3 regions of the Ruegeria sp. HKCCA5426 genome follow, and region 3 is predicted to be linked to each of the others. Evidence: riboswitches for the same ligand, from Rfam matches in the RefSeq annotation. Region 3 holds a riboswitch; each other region holds the start of a gene.

Region 1 (6,553 bases), 160 kb from region 3:
AATTGTCGCCATGTCGCCGTCCGATACGACCGATACCGCCCAACGATTTCCGGTCCAGCGTTGCAACGCTGACCCCAGTCGTTGCGCCAAATCCGTCGGAGCGTTGTCGGCCGGAGTAAATTCGATCCGCCCCGGCTGGTACGAAACCAGACGCACGCCGTTTTCAACCTCGACCAGCAGTTTCACATCCCGGTTTGTGCGGATCAGTTCAACCACATGTTCGAATGTCGGATACCGGGCCAGAGCGGTCTGTGTGTCCCGCGCCAAAGCCGCGCTGGGTGCGCCCGCGCCACCACCCGCTGGCGCCGCGTAGGATTGTGCCGCTGGCGCATGTGCCTGAACGGTGCCCTGTGTCGGCGCTGACATTCCACCGCCGGGCCCGCCGTTCGGGGCAGGGGGCGGGGCGTCCTGAAGACGTCTGATCAGCTCTTCCGGGGTGGGCAGGTCGGCGACATGGGTCAGCCGGATGATAGCCATTTCTGCGGACATCATGGCATTGGGCGCTGCCGAAACTTCTTCGAGTGCTTTCAGCAACATCTGCCACATCCGGGTCAGAATGCGCATGGGAAGGGCCTCGGCCATCTGGACGCCCCGGGCGCGTTCGTCAGGCGAGACTGTCGGATCTTCGGCTGCGTCCGGCGTAATCTTGACCACCGAGACCCAATGCGTGATCTCGGCCAGATCGCGCAGTACGGCCAGCGGGTCGGCACCTTCGGCATATTGACCGCCAAGCTCCGTCAACGCTCCGGCGGTATCGCCGCGCAGGATCATGTCCATCAGGTCCAGCACCCGCCCGCGATCAGCCAACCCCAGCATGGCCCGCACCTGATCCGCGCTGGTTTCCCCGGCACCATGCGAAATGGCTTGATCCAGCAGCGAGGTCGCATCCCGGGCCGAACCTTCCGCCGCACGAGTGATCAGCGCCAAGGCGTCCTCGGCAATCTGAGCGTTCTCGGCAGTTGCGATTTTTTTCAGCAGGCCGATCATGTCTTCGGGTTCGATCCGGCGCAGGTCGAAGCGTTGACACCGCGACAGGACCGTCACCGGAACCTTGCGGATTTCGGTTGTGGCAAAGATGAACTTCACATGCTCTGGCGGTTCTTCAAGGGTTTTGAGCAAAGCGTTGAACGCGCTGTTCGACAGCATGTGAACTTCGTCGATGATGTATATCTTGTAGCGCGCACTGGCGGCACGATAGCGGACGCTTTCGATGATCTCGCGAATGTCGTTCACACCGGTGCGGCTTGCGGCGTCCATCTCCATTACGTCGACATGGCGGCCCTCCATGATGGCCACGCAGTGTTCGCACTGGCCGCAGGGTTCGATTGTCGCTTTGCCTTCACCGTCTGGTCCGATGCAGTTCATGCCCTTGGCAATGATCCGCGCGGTGGTGGTTTTGCCGGTACCGCGAATGCCGGTCATGACAAAGGCCTGCGCTATCCGGTCGGCCTCGAACGCGTTTTTCAGGGTGCGTACCATGGCGTCCTGGCCCACGAGGTCGGCAAAAGTTTCAGGACGGTATTTGCGGGCGAGCACCTGATAGGCGGGGCTTGGTGTTTCGGTCATGTCTGCTCTGTCGGATTCGTATCAGCTTTGCAGCGTAGTGACCCCTGCCGCTCACGTCCACCGCAGGGAGCGATGAAATTCGATTTGGATTACTGCGGCGCATTGGATACAGGTTCGGGTGGGCGTGTATCGGCTTGCCCAGCCATTTCCTTCGGGCAGAGTGCGCACCTTGGACAGGTTTGAAATTTACTCAATGCCGGTTCGGTCCGGTCTGTTGGGCTTGGCGCAAATGCCAGGTCGGCTCGGCGACTTTGCCGGGGATCTTGAGCGGATCATGCAATGGCGCCCAGTCATGGTGATTTCGATGACAACCTCCGGTGAGTTGGAAGCCGCAGGAGCGCACAACCTCTGGCGCGACCTGCAGAGCCGCGCAATCACTTGGGTTCATCTTCCGGTGCAGGATTTTGGCGCACCGTCATCGAACGTAAGGTGTGATTGGCCAAACGCCAGCACCGATGCACACCGCGTCCTGTCTGCGGGTGGACGGGTCTTGGTTCATTGCCGGGGCGGATGCGGGCGGTCCGGCATGATTGTGTTGCGCTTGCTGGTCGAAGGCGGTGAAGCCCCGGATAAGGCGCTGCGCCGGTTGCGCGCTGTCCGGCCGTGCGCCGTCGAAACCGACGCGCAGATGGCTTGGGCCACGGCACCGGCATCAACCGGGCTTTGACGTCACGCCATGGCTGGTTGTGGGTCACCAGCCGCGGGACGCAGTCCCAAGGTTGTAACCTCGAGCATTGCGCAGGGCATATCGGACAGCGTTCCGGTTGGCATGGCCGACAGGCTGGTCCCGAACATCATGTCGGCGTAATCGTCCAACTTTGTTGTCGGGGTTTCCAGGGCCGTTCCACAATATACCCTGATCAGATCTGAATGGGCGCGAAACCGTGCTGTGCACCCTTCTGCGCAATGCGAAAGCTCTCCGCTGCCTTCGACCTCGAACTCTTTGGTTGTGACAGGCTGCGCTGTTGCTATCGCGTCCGCCATGGCACGTGCCATCCTTGCCAAGGCCGGACACGGTTTGCCGGTTTTCTGACAAATTGTTGCAGAAAACTCGTGCGTTTTTGTCTTCCAGATCATTGTACGCCCTCCGCGCGATGGACGGGGGGCGTGGGTCAGGTCGCTTTGTGCGGCTTTGACCTGCCCGGACACCCCGCCCGAGTTTCGGTTTCAGTCAGATGGCAGGTCTCCTGACTTGCGGGTCATCGCTTTGCCGACCTTCCCAGCCGTTGGGCCAGTGGTGTCTCGGCATTGCTCACCGCTTACAGTTGCGGGGGCAGTCGCGGCATTGGTCCGTTTCGGCATCGCCGGGGTAGGACCGCACCGTGTTCCCTTTTCATCCCTTCCCGGTAAGCCGGGTCGAGAACCATCAAGTCATCGCTATCCGGTGAAATCGGTCCGAGTCAAGCGGGCTTTGTCACCGCTTTAGACGCAGGGTTGTCTTCCCGATAGGGCGGCGGGCTTGTTCATGCCGGATCGCGGAATAGCCTTAAGCATGTGGGGGGAAGTGAGAGGTTGGACATCGACCCAAGCGGGGCTCGTTGTGGCTGCTTCCTTCCGGACCTGACCAGGTTGGCGAGGCGCTCGCCCGCGCCAACCTCTCAGGGGTGGATATATGCATTTCGTTTGCGGATGACAACCCGTCACAGCGTAAGCCGGATTAGTAAAAAACCATCGTCATCGCGCCCAATGACTGACGGGTTATACGTCTGCAATTCAGCTAAATGGTGCTGCGCCTTGGGACTGGTTCTGAGAATCGCAAACGCCCCGGATAGCGGTCTGAGTGTGAATGGCCGCGGCGCATCCGCCAACGGATCCGCGGGAAGGCGGCCCGCGACATAATCCCGAACAATGCATTGGATCGACAAAACTGGTAACGGAATCTGCCTTGCGGTGTCTACGAAGGGGAAATGCCCACCTCCGCTGGCCCGGTAGTTGTTGAGGGCAACAACAAAGGATTGCTGATCGTCGATAGGGTGCTCGGCAAGGCGAATATTCTTGACGCGGTTATGCGATGAATTCGTCAAATTGCCGCCCGCGTCGAACCGCGCGGGCATACCAAGGTCGATCTGGTGGCTAAGGCCGTGCAGGATATCAAAATTGTAACCGGCGCGAGCGGAATTCCGCAGTTCGATTTGTTGACCTGCGTGCATTTGATTGAGCACGCCAGCCGACATCTCAAGCCAGTCTCTAATCTGCGCGCCCGAAACCACGACGGCCTGCATTTCGTTTGGAAAGATGTTCAGGTCGTTGACATGGCGAAGCCGGATTTGACCCGCCGGAACGTCGGTAAAGGATCGTGGCCCTGCGCGCCCTCCGAATTTCGAAGGCGATACGGCTGACAGAACCGGTAGGCCCTCGTGCGTTGTTCCTTTTAGGAAGGGGCGCAACGCGGCGGCTTGCGCTGCCGCGACCAGCGCAAGCCCCCCTGTCCGGCGCACAGAAGCTGAAATAACTGTGCAAATTCTGACGCGTTTCGCCGACAGGCTTGGCCGAGTGCAACCGTGTCTCTTTATGTGCTTGTGCGAACAGACGCTTCAGATCAGTGTCCTCTTCCGTCGGGGCCGCGGGCGTCGCTGGTGAAACAGAATGCAGTTCCACATGTTGGTTCCCAATCGACCACCCGCCCGCGTCTTTTTGGTGCAACGTCAGGTCAATGATGCCCAGATGCGAACCGGCCGCGCCCGGCATCACAACCGGTTTTCCGTGAACAAGACCGTGTTGTGGGTCTACATGCTTCAGACCCTGATGAGCAGAGCCGGGCAGGGTCAAGTGGGAATGCCCAGCAATAATCGCATCAATTCCGGGCACCGCTGCCAGGGGGATAGCCGCATTCTCAAGGTTGGGCGCGGGTGCAGCGGCGCCAAGCCCTGTATGGGCAAGTGCCACAATCAGATCGCATCCCCCGGATCGCAATTCCCGCGTTTTTCGATGGGCGCACGTCAGGATGTCCTCTACCGAAACGGCACCTTTCAGGCGGTGCGCTTCCCACTTGGCCGTCTGCGGTGGGAGGACAGAGAACACACCGATTTTCAAAACCAGATCTTGCCCCTGCATTTTGATGTTCCGGTCAAGAATCGTATGCGCCTGCCAGCTTGCCGGGCGGTCGGCTCTGGTGGTATTGCTGCAAATGACCGGGCACGTGGCTTGGGCGACTATGCGGTCCAGTACCTCAAGCCCGAACCCAAAGTCATGGTTTCCCAATCCAACGGCGTCATAACCAAGGTCATCAAAGGCTTGCATCAGGATGTGACGGCTGTCGGTCTGCGCCACGGCCCATTCACCAATGGGCGCACCTTGAAGGGCGTCACCATTGTCGAACAGCAAGACAAGGCGCCCTTGAGACTGGGCCTGCGTTCGGGCCGCTTTGATCAGACTTGCGGTTCTGCTCAGGCCGATCGAAGGGTCAGTAGTGTCCGCATAATAGTCGAATCCGGTCAAATTCATGTGCAGATCGGTTGTCGCCAATATCCGGATCTGCGCTGTCATTAAGGAAGAGGGAGGTTTCACTACTCTACTTTTGGCAGTTTTTTATTAATCAATTTCAACAAAAAGCGTATCAGGTGCAAATTTCAAGGTCAGGCTAAGGCTTTTCAGCGGCACTGGAACTTTTTCATAAGAAGCTGAAAAGCCATTGCAACGTCGTGGCTGCCATGGCAGCCCTGTGCGGAAAATCCGAAGGAACTGCAATGAAAAACGCGGAACATGTGACGTTTGGTGGCTCTGGCCTGGATCGTGCAGCGCATATTCGCGCAGACGCAGATGAGATCGCGCTGGCGCGCGCGAATCCCGAGGCACGGTGCATTTTGCTGTGGCGTGGCAAGCTGTTGGTTCAGGGGGAGGCGCTGGATCGGCTGGGTTTCATCCCAATGACGCATCAACTGGTGAACAACGGACCCGGCGGTATCACGGAGGAGCCGATATTTTTGGGCTTGTCCGACGACGCGCCCGTGTTTGCCGTCGATATTTCGAACTGGGCCGCCTATGATCTGGATATCTCGCAGGTCGGCGGTTTCTTTGACAGGTCCGAGCAGCAGCATCCCGGTCTGCCCAATGGGTTCGTCTTTGCCGAACTGCGCCGCATTATGACCCGCCTGTCCCCGCGTGACGCAGAATTGGCGGCCTCGGCCAAGGCTGTGATTGGCTGGCACGAAACGCATCGGTTTTGTGCCCGGTGCGGTGCGGCCAGCGAAATGACGCAGGCCGGATGGCAGCGTAGCTGCCCCAGTTGCGGTGGGCACCATTTTCCACGCACAGATCCGGTTGTCATCATGCTGATCACACACGGAGAAACGGTTCTGGTCGGTCGATCACCGGGCTGGCCCGAGGGGATGTATTCGCTGCTTGCCGGGTTTGTCGAACCGGGTGAGACACTGGAAGCCGCCGTCAGGCGCGAAGTCATGGAAGAGGCGGGCGTGCCTGTTGGCCGGGTCTCTTACCTGTCCAGCCAGCCTTGGCCCTTTCCCGCTTCGCTGATGTTTGGCTGCGCGGGTGAGGCGCTGTCCAAAGAGATCAAAATTGATCCGGTTGAGATTGAAGACGCGATGTGGGTCAGCAAGTCAGAGATGATGCAGGCCTTCGCGGGCGAACACCCAAACCTTCTGCCTGCGCGTAAAGGTGCCATTGCACATTTCCTTTTGCAAAACTGGCTTGCGGACACGCTGGACTGACAAAATACTGGGCTGACAAGTAAGAGAGCCGCGAACTGAAATGCAATTCACTGCGCGTGAAGATATCCAAGCCCCGATCAACGCCGTGTTCGAGATGGTCACTGATTTTGAGCGTTTTGAACGAATGGCGATGCGCCGGGGAATCGAAGTGCGGCGCCTGACCGGCCATATGGGCGTGGTCCCCGGAACAACCTGGACAACGGAATTCAGGCTGCGTGGCAAACCGCGGCAGGTCGAGATCGTGATGGCCGAATGCGATCCGCCATCACAGATGCGGTTCGAGGCGACGGGAAAAGGACTGAACGGCACGACGACCGTCG
Region 2 (6,553 bases), on a different contig from region 3:
TGCAAGAACATCGAAGATTGGTACGCAGCTAAAAGCCAGAGCAATAATTCAAAAAGCCTCGTGTGAAGAACTCAGCTGTTGATACAAACCGAGGTTGAAACGACAATCATTCAGTAAAAGACAACTGCAAGCTGTAGGACAACGAAGTGCAGGACGGAAATGGCGATATACAATCCTGACTACGATAAAAATCGGGGGAGAGAACCTGAATGGGCGCTGATCGTCACCCGCTTGCATACAGAGGGTGACAACAAGAAAAGGGCTTTCCCTTACTGGAGCCAAGATGATGCAAAGGCCGTGGTTTCATGGGTTGAAAGAGTATGGGGCGGAAGCACTTCCATTATACCAATAAAAGGCACCCCTAGTGACTACAATAGTTCTAAAGATACATTTCCGAGAGAGAAGCTCATTTGGTTGTTGGTGTTGGGCTCGGGAGACGAATGCGTCGGGTTTCCGCAATCGAGTAGAGTATTGGCCATGGATAAAGCTAAAGCTTTAAAAGATACGGGTATTAACCGAGCTGAGGTAATTCGCCTACACCAGGAGCCTTACGGAACTGCAATCGCCAGCGTTAAAAAATTTACTACACAGGGGGTGCCACCCTGATTTCTTCACTCAAATCCCTCGGAAACTAAGATGCCTATATACGCGACGATGAGGGCACGGTTGACAGAAACAGCAATCCTTATCAAAAAATGTGACACAAAGTGAGACACACCAGCCAACCTCACACTCGATAACTCTGGTTATTCAATGGCTTAGAAAAATGGTAGCGGGTCCGGTACTCGCCTCCAGAAAACGTCAAATTCATTGACATAAAACAGCCCGTCAAGAAAAATTTTCATAATCTTTTCAGATTCTTAACTTAAGTATTCGAGCAACTTACTGGCGGCAAAACCCAAAATCCCGCAATATTTCCCGCAACACTGTATTCTAGCCACTTTCCTTCCACTTTACGTTGCGCGCCATTCCTCTTTTCTTCATGCCCATTGCATCCATCTGTTTCTATCGGGACCGAAATGAATACTGACAAGCTTAGTGAAATCGTCGACAAAATTTTGAGAGTGGAAAGCCAAGTAGCGACCCAGAGCTGCTTTCAAGAACTTGACGGAGCACTGAACAACCTAGTGAACCAACCACAGAACGCGGAGCACCAGCGCGCAGTATCAGAGAAACTGACCGCTCTGCGCCAATCACTCGAAGAATTCGTTTCAGAGTTCACTCCGCAAGACTATGATCGCGTTCTAGAAATTTCGTTCGACACTTTCGACCAAGAACTGGCTGACGAGATATCCAGAAAAATTCAAGAAAATGCGATGACGCCAAGTGTTGCTCGAGAATTCGTCCAAAAGCTATCGTCTGATCGCACTCAAACCTTTCAGCAACTCAATCAGTTTGCCTCAAATCTCAAGTTTTTCGGTTTCGGTTATCCAACTCCGACGGAAGGAACGACCGAAGTAGGCTTCCAGATACCGCGCGCAATCTTCGAAAATGAGTTCGAAAGTATGCTGGGCGAGCTTAAAGACATCCGAAATATGGTTCGCTTCTTTTCTGTTACTGCTACAGGCCAATATCAAAAAGCTTCTGTCGGCAGCATTTCGACTACAGACCCACTGTTTTTCCTTATCATGGCAAAGGAAATAGCTCTCATGTTCGGGGGCGTCGTAACTTGGGGAATCGGCGTCTGGTATTCTGTCGAGCAAATCAGAAAAACTCGAGCTGAAACCGCGCAGATCGAGGCCTTTACGCCAAAGGAGATCGAGGAGTTTTTCGACAAAAAGATTGAAAAAACCATCAAACTAGAAGTCGAGAAGAAGGTGGCATCTCTTCTTAAGGAGGGTAAAGCTACCAAAGCTCAACAGGGAGAGTTAAAAGGGCAACTGACTTGGGCACTTAACTCTCTGTTGGCGAAAATGGAGCGGGGCCTGACTATCGAACTGAGGATAGCGCCACCCAGCGAAACAGAGGAAGATGACGCGGACGAAACCGTTGATGAGAGTGAAGCCGAAATCTACGATCAACTGTTGGAAACGCAAAACCAGTTGATCTTCCCAGAGCCTAGTGATGACCCAATTCTCGGGATACCAAAGCTAAAAGATGATGAAGGTTAAGGCGATTTGGTTGTGAGAGAGTTCGCAACCAAATCCCGCAACAAATCCCGCAACATTTCTTGGTTACGAAGAATGCGAGGCTCGCTTAAGCATCTGTTTTTATTATCAATTAGTTCAGATTGGGTTCGATTTTAAAACAGGTACTCGCCTCCATTTTATTCTAAATCATCGACTTAGCTCTGTGGTGCTCGAGTTAAGCACTTAGGCAATAGCGCCCTCCCTGCGCCTAAGCCCATCAAGAAATGGCATTTTTGTTCCCGTAGGCCTTACCCTGCTTCTGTTGCTAGAAAAGCGATCCTGCCCACAGGAGGACCGCTGCGCGCCCGGTGGACAAGCGCGCGGCGGCAAGGTGACGGAATTCATGAATAACTAAACGGCGTTGCGACCCTGAGGGACGACCTCGTACCCTGGCTCTTCGGGTTCATCGTCTTCCATCTCGGGTGGAAACCCTGGGGCGCTGACATCCAGCCCCGTCGCATCCTCCAGGCGCCGGATAATGTTCGGCGAAAGCTCCCGCTCTCCGTAACGTGCGATGGCGTCGTCAAAAATGCGGATCATCAGCGGGTTCATTTCAAGCGGAACACCGGCGCGGTCTGCCACCTCCTGAAACAGGCCGATGTCCTTTTTCACAAGGTCCATTGTGAATGAGATATCCCGCGATCCGTTCAAAATGACCTGGCTTTCTGTCTCATGGACAAAGGATGTACCCGAAGAGATCTTGATGGCCTCATACGTGGTATTCAGGTCCATACCGGCCGCCTTGGCGGTGACCAATGCTTCGGCGCAAGTGATCAGATTCGCCGTGGCCAGATAGTTTGTCAGGACCTTCAGTACCGAGGCCGAGCCGAGATCACCGGTGTGCAGGATGCGCCGGCCCATTGTCGTCAGAAATGGCAGGATACGCTCAAAGGTATCCCGGTCACAGCCCGCAAAGATCGAGATGTTGCCCGTCGCAGCGCGGTGGCACCCGCCCGACACAGGGCAATCCACCGCTGCGCCGCCGCGTTCGATTACAAGGGCACCCAGCCGTTTGACCTCGGCCTCGTCGGTGGTGGACATCTCCATCCAGATCTTGCCGGTACGGACATTGGGCAGCATCTCTTGCATCACCGCATACGACGCGGCGGGTGATGGCAGGCAGGTAATGACCGCATCGCTGTCGCGCATCAACTGCGCAGGGCTTTCGGCGGCCTTTGCACCCTGCGCAACAAATTCAGCCACCAGATCGGGATTAAGATCATGCACGGTCAGGTCGATCCCGTTGCGAAGCAAGGATCCCGATAGTTTTCCACCCACATTGCCCAGCCCGATAAAGCCTACCTTCATGCGACATACCTCTCTTGTTTAGGACATGGCAGCATGACGCTTGCCCCCAAGTCATGCCGCCCAGCGACGCTGTCAGGTCGCTTTTTCACTCTGGTAGCGCAGATATCTGCGAGTCGCTTGACAATCCCCTGCCGGGTGCCGCATGTCCGATCCGTTGGTGTCCATCTGAGGATGGATGAAAAGGGAATGTGTCAGCGGGTCTTCCGTGAAACACAGCCGCCCCCGCGACCGTGACCGGAGAGGGTGCCCAAAGCCACTGGCCAAAAAGGTCGGGAAGGCGGGACATCTGACAGGGCTATGCCCCGATATCCGCAAGCCGGGAGACCTGCCAACGCCCGAAGATGTAACCGGACGGGGTGTTCCGGTGTCGGGTCCATGTCGCAACGCGTGGCCCGCATGAGACCCCGTCCCCCACAAAGAGGATTTGGGGGGATGAGAGACGTGACCGATACTGCACCAGTCGAGCTGCTGGTCTGCACCACCTGTCGCCGAGGACTGCCCGTCGAGGACGACGCGCAGCGGCCCGGCGCATTGCTGCACAAAGCCCTTGAACAGGCCACGCTGCCAGAGGGCGTTATCCTGAAAGCCGTAGAATGCCTGTCGAATTGTGATCAGGGCTGTTCCATCGTTCTACGCGGTGGGCCCGAACGCTGGACGTTCGTGTATGAGCACCTGAATGAAAGCGACCATGTCGAAACCATCGTCGAAGGTGCGACCAAGTACCTTGCGACCGAAGACGGCTTAGTCAAATGGCGCGAACGCCCCGAACATTTCCGCAAAAACTGCGCGGCCCGCATTCCCCCGATTGGAGCCCAGAAATGAGCAACTTGGAAAAACTCCCCGTCACCGTGATCACCGGCTTTTTGGGCTCGGGCAAAACAACTTTGGTTAAGCACCTGATGCAGAACCCGCAGGGCAAACGTCTGGCCGTGGTGGTCAATGAGTTCGGCGATGTTGGCGTCGATGGCGACATCCTGAAATCCTGCTCGATCCCGGATTGCCCGGCAGAGAACATCATGGAACTGGCGAACGGCTGCATCTGCTGCACCGTGGCCGACGACTTCATCCCGACCATCGAAGCTCTGATGGCGCTGGAGCCGCGTCCCGATCACATCCTGATCGAAACCTCTGGCCTCGCCCTGCCCAAGCCGCTGCTGAAGGCGTTCGACTGGCCCGATATCCGTTCGAAAATCACCGTCGATGGCGTGATCGCGCTGGCCGATGCCGAGGCTGTGGCTGCCGGTCGCTTTGCGCCGAATGTCGAGGCCGTGGACGCTCAGCGTCTGGCCGATGACTCGATTGACCATGAAACGCCCCTATCCGAGGTGTTTGAGGATCAGATTTCCTGCGCCGATATCATCCTGCTGACCAAGCCGGATCTGGCCGGTCCCGAAGGCGTCGCCAAAGCGCGCGAGATCATCGCCGCCGAGTCCCCTCGCCCGCTGCCTGTGGTTGAGGTTGCCGAAGGTGCCGTGGACGTCCGTGTTGTGTTAGGACTTGAAGCGGCTGCCGAGGATGACATGGATGCGCGCCCCAGCCATCATGACGGTCACGACGACCACGAACATGACGATTTCGAAAGCATCATCGTCGAACTGCCCGAACAGGCCGACCCGGCCGATCTGGTGGCCAAAATCGAACGTCTGGCGTCTGAACTGAACATCCTGCGCGTCAAAGGCTATGCCGCCGTTCAAGGCAAACCGATGCGCCTGCTGGTGCAGGCCGTGGGCGCGCGCGTGCGTCATCAGTATGATCGCCTTTGGGAACCGGATGAGGCGCGCCGCTCGCGGTTGGTCGTCATCGCCGAGCATGACGATATAAAGGAAGCGGAAATCCGTGATATCCTTGTGGGTGTGAAAGAGGCCGCCGAGTAAATCATGCACGTCGTCTTCCGCGAAAGCCACGGGCTCGAGGAATCCGAGACCCCGACCGATCTGGGCCAGAGCCCGGCGGATTTGGTGGTGCTTTCTTTTTCCGACAGTGACCTAGGCGCATTCGCGGCGGGCTGGCATCGCGGTGGCGGGCCCGAGGGGCGGATGCCGACCCTGCGGCTGGCCAATCTGACGGCGCTGAAACATCCTCTGTCCGTTGACACCTATGTGGAGCAGACTTTGGAGGGTGCCAAGGGTATCCTGATCCGCCTGATTGGCGGGGTGCCCTATTGGGCCTATGGCTTGCAACAGGTTCTGGCGCTGGCGCAGGCCAAAGGAATTGCTGTGGCCGTGCTGCCCGCCGATGGGCGCGAGGATACGCGGCTGGATGACTATTCCACCCTGCCCGTGTCAACCCTGCAGCGCTTGGCACATCTGTGCGACACGGGGGGCGAGGTCGCAGCACAAGCCGCTTTGGCGCAGATGGCGCTGGCAGCGGGGTTGTATGCGGGTCCGGTGATGGGGGCCAAGACCATCCCCGACTGCGGTGTTTGGTGCCCGGATCGCGGCGTGATCCCGGCAGAACAGGCGTTTTCCGGCCATGCGAAACGCGTTGTGGTCAGTTTCTACCGCGCCTATCTCACATCCGCAGACACCGCCCCCGTGGCGGCCCTGATCCGCAGCCTGCGTGCGCGCGGGTTTCAGGCTGTGGGCCTGTTCGCCCCCTCGTTGAAAGCCCCCGCCGCCGCCGACTGGCTGCGCGACACCATCGTATCGCTTTCTCCGTCGGCGATCCTCAACGCCACGTCTTTCTCGGGAAAGGGCGCCTCTGGTACCTCGCCCTTGGACGCAGCGAATGTCCCCGTGTTTCAGGTCGCGCTGGCCACCTCACGCCGCAAAGCCTGGGCCGAGGCGGAACGAGGTCTGTCCCCCGCCGACCTTGCCATGCATGTCGTTCTGCCCGAGGTGGACGGGCGGATCAACGCAGGCATCGCCTCGTTCAAGGAACCGGGCAAGCGTGATCCGCATCTGGAATATTCCCGCTTTGCCCACCGGGCCGAGGAGGAACGGATCGAAGCTATCCTTGACCGCGTCACCGGCTGGCTGAATCTGCAGGACAAACCCAAATCCGATCGGTTGCCTGCGCTGGTGTTGTCCACCTATCCCGGCAAGGACTGGCAGATGGCCCATGCGGTTGGTCTGGACGCGCTGGCCTCGGCCGAGGCGATGCTGCGTGACCTTCGG
Region 3 (6,553 bases):
GATTTTATAACATTGCGAGCGACATACATGATATGGAATAACATGACAAGTGATACGCAACCCGAAATAACCGGAGATACGGCTCCGGTTGGGTTCCAAAAGCATGACCACAAGACTTGCGTTGCGGCCGGGCTGTCCGCAGCGGAAAACCGGTGCAAGGAAGAAGGACTGCGTCTGACGCCAGTCCGTCGCAGGGTTCTGGAAATGCTGTTGCAAGAGCATCGCGCGCTGGGCGCGTACGCGATACTCGACCGATTGCGCGAGGAAGGCTTTGGGTCACAGCCTCCGGTGGCCTATCGTGCGCTCGACTTTCTTGCTCAGAATGGGTTCGTGCATAAGATTGAGCGACTGAACGCCTTTGTTGCCTGTTCTCACCCGGGGGCCTCTCATTCGCCGGCCTTCATGATCTGCCGAAAATGCGAAGCCGTGGCCGAGGCGCAATCCACTCCGGCCAAAGGTGTTTTGGGGGCTGCAGCACGCGCGGCGGGTTTCGAAATTGAACGAACGGTTGTAGAAGCCGAAGGGCTTTGCCCCGACTGCACCGAAAAGGCGTAGAAATGACCCTGATCACCGTTGAAAAACTCAGCGTAAGGTACGGTGCGAACACCGTTCTGCAAAATGTGGATATGGCGATTGAGGCAGGTGAGATCGTCACCATCGTTGGCCCGAACGGATCGGGCAAAACCAGTCTGCTTAGGGCCATCATCGGTGCGACAAATCCTTCTGCTGGCCATGTTTCCCGGGAGCCTGGGCTGAAAATCGGCTATGTGCCGCAAAAACTGCATGTTGACCCGACATTGCCGATCTCGGTTGCAAGGTTCATGCGTCTGACGCACCGTGTTTCAAAAGATGACTGCGCTGCGGCGCTGGCGGCGGCGGGTGTGCCGGATCTTTTGAAGCGCCAGATGTCCCAACTGTCCGGGGGCCAGTTTCAGCGCGTATTGCTGGCGCGGGCTTTGATCAATCGTCCCGACATCCTTTTGCTGGATGAAGCCACGCAAGGCCTCGACCAGCGAGGCTCGGCCAGTTTTTACCAGCAGATCGAGGCGGTGAGACAGGAAACCGGTTGCGCCATCCTGATGATCAGCCACGAGCTGCACGTTGTGATGAGTGCTTCGGACAGGGTGATCTGCCTCAATGGTCATGTCTGCTGCGAGGGGTCGCCTGCCGTGGTTGCTTCGGCACCAGAATACCGCGCCCTGTTTGGAACAGGCACCGGTGGCGCGCTTGCCCTGTATCGCCACGAACATGATCACAACCACGACCACTCTCACGAAGCGGCAGAATAATGCTTGATGATTTTATGACGCGGGCAACGCTCGCCGGTATTGGCGTGGCAATTGCAGCCGCCCCCCTTGGGTGTTTTGTGGTCTGGCGGCGTATGGCTTACTTTGGCGATGCCACCGCTCATGCTGCGATCCTGGGTGTTGCGCTGTCGCTGGCTTTCCAGATGTCGGTCTTTCTGGGCGCATTGGTTGTCGCGCTTATCATGGCGTTGGCCGTCACATTGCTGTCCGGTCGCGGTTATGCCATGGATACCCTTCTTGGAGTTATGGCGCATTCGTCGCTTGCCTTTGGCCTTGTCGCGGTGTCGTTTTTGTCGGGCATTCGCATCGACCTGATGGCCTATCTTTTTGGTGACATACTGTCAGTTTCGCGCACCGATCTTGTCGTGATCTGGGGCGGGGCCGCGCTGGTCGTCGCGTTGATCGTATGGCGATGGTCGCAACTGCTGACCGCTACGCTGAACGAAGAATTGGCCTACGCCACCGGGTTCGACCCCAAGCGCGAGCAGTTGATCCTAACTTTGTCACTGGCGGTTACGGTTGCTGTCGCGATCAAAGTTGTAGGCGTGTTGCTCATTGCCGCGATGCTGATCATTCCGGCGGCGGCCGCGCGCAGCCTGGCGCGATCTCCGGAAACGATGGCATTGATTGCCGCGGCAATCGGGGCTTTCTCGGCCGTAGCAGGACTTCGCTCAGCTTATGTGTTTGACACACCGGCGGGTCCCTCAATCGTCTGCGTGGCCGCGGTTTTGTTTGCCGGTTTCAGCCTCACGGGATGGCGGTCGCGAAGCGGGGTGTAGGACAATTATACTTTGGATTGGTCAATGGGGTTTTGCGTCTGCCAAAAATTGATTGGCTGCCACAATATTGTCGTTGACCTGACATGTGATCTCGGGCACTCGTTCGGATGATGGTTCCCGATGGTGCGCCCAAGGGATGAAAAGGGAATACGGTGAGGCCGCCATTTGGCGCCAAGTCCGTGACTGCCCCCGCAACTGTAAGCGGTGAGCGACGCCAACAACCCACTGGCCCAAGTGCCGGGAAGGATGGCCGAGCATCGACCCGCAAGTCAGGAGACCTGCCATCAAATGTTAACCAACCCGGGGCGGGGCGTCCTGGAAGGAGGCTTTGATGACACGAGCACATCGTGTTTACATTTCCGGCACTGTCTGCCCGCGCTTTGAAGCAGGCGGAGGAACCCATGCCGTCAGCGCCTGACCATTTTCTTCTCATCTGCAAAACATGTCAGGGTGAGGTACACGCGCAGGGCTTGTCCGACGCGCTGTTCGATCGTTTGCCAAATGGTTTTTCCATCCGCATGGTCGATTGCATGGCCGGATGCGCGCGGCCTGTGACTGTCGGATTTCAGGCAGTCGATAAAGCGCAGTACCTTTTTGGTGACATTCTTGATACGCAGGATATCCAGGCACTGACTGAGTTTGCCCACCAATACCAAAACAGCGCAGATGGCTGGACCAATGCGACCGAGCGTCCGGAAAAACTGTTCACAAAGACACTGTCCCGCATGCCCCAAATTCAAAAAGGGGTGTGTCCATGACCAACCCAGCTATTTTGGTTGCGCGTGATCTGACCCATCAGGTTCTTAGTGGCGATATACTGCTGCAGGGGGTCTCATTCACATTATGCGAAGGCGCAATCCTTGCAATTGCCGGGCCCAACGGGGCAGGCAAGACGACGCTTTTGAATCTGTTATGCGGCGCGCACGAGGTGAATCAGGGTGATGTTCTGGTCAACGGACGCAGCCTGAAACAGATGTCCGCACGGGATCGGGCGCGGACGATCGCCGTGGTCAGTCAGCAGGAGTTCCCGGATGGCAGGTTGCTGTTGCGGGATTATGTGGCGCTGGGCCAGATTCCGATCCGTGCAGACCGCTCTGCCGAGGAACACGCCGCGGATCTGGTCAGAATCCTGAGCCTTACCGGGCTTAGTGCTTTGGCCGAAAAAAAGATGGCCTTTCTGTCCGGGGGGGAACGCCAGCGCGCGCATATCGCCCGTGCTTTGGCCCAGAATCCTACGCTTTTGTTTCTGGACGAACCCACCAACCATCTGGATCCAGACACGAAGGGGCGGATGCTTTCGCTGGTCGCTGAACTGGGTATCACTGTGGTGATGATCCTGCATGATCTGGTGATGATCCCAGAATTTGCCACTCATGTGGCATTGATGAAAGATACACGGCTGACCGGTTTTGGGCTGGTCGCCGATGTGCTGACCCCGGACAGGGTTAGTGACACGTTTGGCGTCGATTACCTGTGCTTTCACCACGAAGGGCGCGTGATCCGGGCGCTGGATATCCGAAAAACCTCGATAACAACTTATGAATAGGAATATTTCTGAATGAAACAGATCTTGTCTGTGGCGTTGACCACCGTTTTGGCAGGTGGTGCCGTCGCGCACGAAGTCACAGTTGATAATTGCGGTGCGCCGCTGGTGTTCGACACCCAGCCCGAGCGTCTGGTTGTGCATGATATGAACATGACCGACATGGCCTTTGCGTTGGGTCTGCAGGACAAGATCGTGGGTCTGACCGGCATCACCGGCTGGTACAAGACCAGCCCCGAGTTTGACACGCTGCGCGGTGACATCCCCGAGCTTGCGCCGAAATACCCAACTGTTGAGAACCTTGTGGCGGTAGAGCCTGACCTGTTCTTCGCGGGTTGGTACTATGGGATGAAGCCGGGGGGCGACGTGACGCCCGACACGCTGGAACCCTTTGGCATCAAGACAATGATCCTAACGGAAAGCTGTGTGCATCTGGACAAGGACCGTCCCGAGGCCAGCATGGACCTGTTGTTTGATGATGTGCTTCGTCTGGGCGAGGTCATGCATGTTGAAGACAAGGCCGAGGCTCTGGTTTCCGGCTGGAAAGAGGAACTGGCAGCGATCCAGGCGCAGACTGCGGACCTGCCAAAACCCCGTGTTTTCCTGCTGGATGGGCCAGCCGACGCGCCCTTTACCGCGGGTAAATTCGCCATCCCTGACGCGATGATCGCTGCAGCTGGTGGTGCGAATGTCACTCATGACATGGACACAAGCTGGGGCCGCACCTCGTGGGAGGCTGTGGCAGCTTCGAACCCCGAATTTCTGGTGCTGCTGGATTATCAGACCGGCAACGGCGCGGAAGACACGTTCAAGTTTCTGCAGGAACACCCCGTGATGTCGCAGACCGACGCGGTCAGGAACGAGCGCTGGATTGGCCTACGTTACGAAGAACTGACTCCCGGACCCGCAAATATCGCGGCGATTTCGAAAATGGCCGACGCGATGCACCCGGGCCTGAACTAATATGGGCCGTTTTGGCCTGACACTCTTGCTGGGGGCGGTTGTTGTGACCGCCCTTTTGCTGGTTTCGACCATTTACGGCACGACGCAAATTCCAGCCGCGGTTGCGTTGGATGCGGTGATGCTGGGCACCGGCATGGCGGATGGCGAGGTGTCGCCGCTGCACCGCATTGTCTTTGACCTTCGCTTGCCGCGTGCATTGTTTGCGGCCGTGATCGGTGCAGGGCTGGGCGTTGTCGGCGTAGTGCTTCAGACCACAACACGCAACGACTTGGCTGATCCCTTCCTGTTCGGCCTTTCGTCGGGTGCGGCGGCGGGTGCGGTTATCGTCATTACGGTGACCGGCGACATCCTGGGATTCTGGACGCTGCCGCTGGCTGCATTTTGTGGCGGGCTTGTCGCGTCGGGAATTGTGCTGGCACTGGTTCACGGATTGCGCACCAGTGCGCCGGAAAAGCTTATCCTTGCGGGGTTGGCAGTTTCGTTTCTGTTTTCGGCGATCACGAACTATCTGATATTTGCGGGCGACAGTCGCGCCGCGCACTCGGTCATCTTCTGGATGCTGGGCGGTCTGGGTCTGGCCCGATGGGAGACATTTCCGCTGGTCTGCGCCGGGATGTTTCTGATCTTGATGTATGCCCTGTGGCGCAGTCGCTGGCTGGATGCGCTTTTGACCGGCGACTTGACGGCAGCGACGCTGGGCGTTCCGGTACAGGCATTGAGGTTCCGCATGTTTTTTGTAGCGGCACTAGCGACCGCCGTTTTTGTTTCGGTTGCGGGGGTCATCGGTTTTGTGGGGCTCATGGTGCCCCATATCGCACGTGGGATCGCTGGACCTTTGCACACCCGTCTTGTGCCCGCCGCCGCCATCGTCGGGGCGGCTTTGCTGACCGGTTCAGATATCCTCAGCCGCTTGTTGCTTGCGCCTCAGGAACTGCCAGTGGGTATTGTTACCACCTCGATAGGGTCGGTTTTTGTTTTTCTTTTGTTGTTTAAAACAGCAAGGGACACGAAGTGACGAAGGCACTTTTGTCTAGGTCGAAAAGTTTGCCTGCAATCTCGAGATGAGATTCCATTGCCAGGGGGGCTGCGCTAGGCGGCCCCCTCGGTCACGGCGACGGGAATATTCAGCCCCCCGATTTGCGCCAGCAGGTCAACGACCTGATCCACGCCCTTGCGATGCCGCAGCGAAGTGAACACGAATGGGCGACCGTTGCGCATCTTTGTTGCGTCTCGGTCCATCACCTCTAGCGACGCGCCAACATGCGGGGCCAGATCGGTCTTGTTGATGATCAGGACGTCCGATTTGGTGATCGCAGGACCGCCTTTGCGCGGAATCTCTTCACCCGCGGCCACGTCGATCACATAGAGCGTAACGTCCGCCAGTTCCGGGCTGAATGTGGCAGACAAGTTGTCGCCACCGCTTTCGATCAGAACGACCTCGACGTCGGGGTGACGCGCCTGCATCTCGGCAACGGCCGCAAGGTTGATCGAAGCATCCTCGCGAATGGCCGTATGCGGGCAGCCGCCGGTTTCGACGCCGATGATCCGGTCCTGCGGCAGAATTTGCATCCGCATCAGCGCCTCGGCATCTTCGCGGGTATAGATGTCGTTGGTGATCACGCCAACGGATACCTTGTCGCGCAGCGCTTCGGACAGGGCGGCGGTCAGAGTTGTCTTGCCTGCGCCAACAGGACCACCGATGCCCACGCGCAGGGGGCCGTTCATTTTGCTCATGTTCGGAACATCCTTGAATATTGAGTTTCGTGTTTCATCGACGCGACATCTGTCAGAAACACCGTCGACCCCAGATCATCCAGCCCCAAGGTCACAGCGCCCGTCGCCACATGCTGACACAAAGGCGTTAGATCGCGGATCATCCGCTGCCCTTCGGTTTGACCCAACGGTACCAAACGCGTCGCACACGCGACCAGATTGGACATGAAGGCCTGCAGGTACATCTG

What was found. Region 3 has a riboswitch for cobalamin ahead of GOV87_RS06725 (DUF1636 family protein). Riboswitches for the same ligand answer to the same signal wherever they lie in the genome.
Region 1: linked by a shared signal. The riboswitch ahead of GOV87_RS05955 (hypothetical protein) and the one ahead of GOV87_RS06725 (DUF1636 family protein) in region 3 are both predicted to bind cobalamin.
Region 2: linked by a shared signal. The riboswitch ahead of GOV87_RS03355 (DUF1636 domain-containing protein) and the one ahead of GOV87_RS06725 (DUF1636 family protein) in region 3 are both predicted to bind cobalamin.

Annotation. Positions count from the first base shown of each region.
Region 1 covers NZ_WQGH01000003.1:163,698-170,250, forward strand. Annotated here, with positions in the region: gene GOV87_RS05945 (DNA polymerase III subunit gamma/tau) at 1-1,566, opposite strand, end outside; gene GOV87_RS05950 (dual specificity protein phosphatase family protein) at 1,736-2,233, shown strand; gene GOV87_RS05955 (hypothetical protein) at 2,236-2,550, opposite strand; cobalamin riboswitch at 2,726-2,949, opposite strand; RNA gene ffs (signal recognition particle sRNA small type) at 3,069-3,167, opposite strand; gene GOV87_RS20400 (5'-nucleotidase C-terminal domain-containing protein) at 3,207-3,833, opposite strand; gene GOV87_RS20640 (hypothetical protein) at 3,754-5,010, opposite strand; gene nudC (NAD(+) diphosphatase) at 5,253-6,233, shown strand; gene GOV87_RS05975 (SRPBCC family protein) at 6,274-6,553, shown strand, end outside.
Region 2 covers NZ_WQGH01000002.1:159,921-166,473, forward strand. Annotated here, with positions in the region: gene GOV87_RS03335 (GIY-YIG nuclease family protein) at 1-66, shown strand, start outside; gene GOV87_RS03340 (hypothetical protein) at 160-606, shown strand; gene GOV87_RS03345 (hypothetical protein) at 1,020-2,111, shown strand; gene GOV87_RS03350 (NAD(P)-dependent oxidoreductase) at 2,481-3,437, opposite strand; cobalamin riboswitch at 3,576-3,785, shown strand; gene GOV87_RS03355 (DUF1636 domain-containing protein) at 3,870-4,259, shown strand; gene cobW (cobalamin biosynthesis protein CobW) at 4,256-5,311, shown strand; gene cobN (cobaltochelatase subunit CobN) at 5,315-6,553, shown strand, end outside.
Region 3 covers NZ_WQGH01000003.1:320,402-326,954, forward strand. Annotated here, with positions in the region: gene GOV87_RS06710 (Fur family transcriptional regulator) at 43-555, shown strand; gene GOV87_RS06715 (metal ABC transporter ATP-binding protein) at 558-1,289, shown strand; gene GOV87_RS06720 (iron chelate uptake ABC transporter family permease subunit) at 1,289-2,086, shown strand; cobalamin riboswitch at 2,181-2,387, shown strand; gene GOV87_RS06725 (DUF1636 family protein) at 2,488-2,844, shown strand; gene GOV87_RS06730 (ABC transporter ATP-binding protein) at 2,841-3,632, shown strand; gene GOV87_RS06735 (ABC transporter substrate-binding protein) at 3,645-4,592, shown strand; gene GOV87_RS06740 (iron ABC transporter permease) at 4,594-5,607, shown strand; gene ureG (urease accessory protein UreG) at 5,682-6,326, opposite strand; gene GOV87_RS06750 (urease accessory protein UreF) at 6,323-6,553, opposite strand, start outside.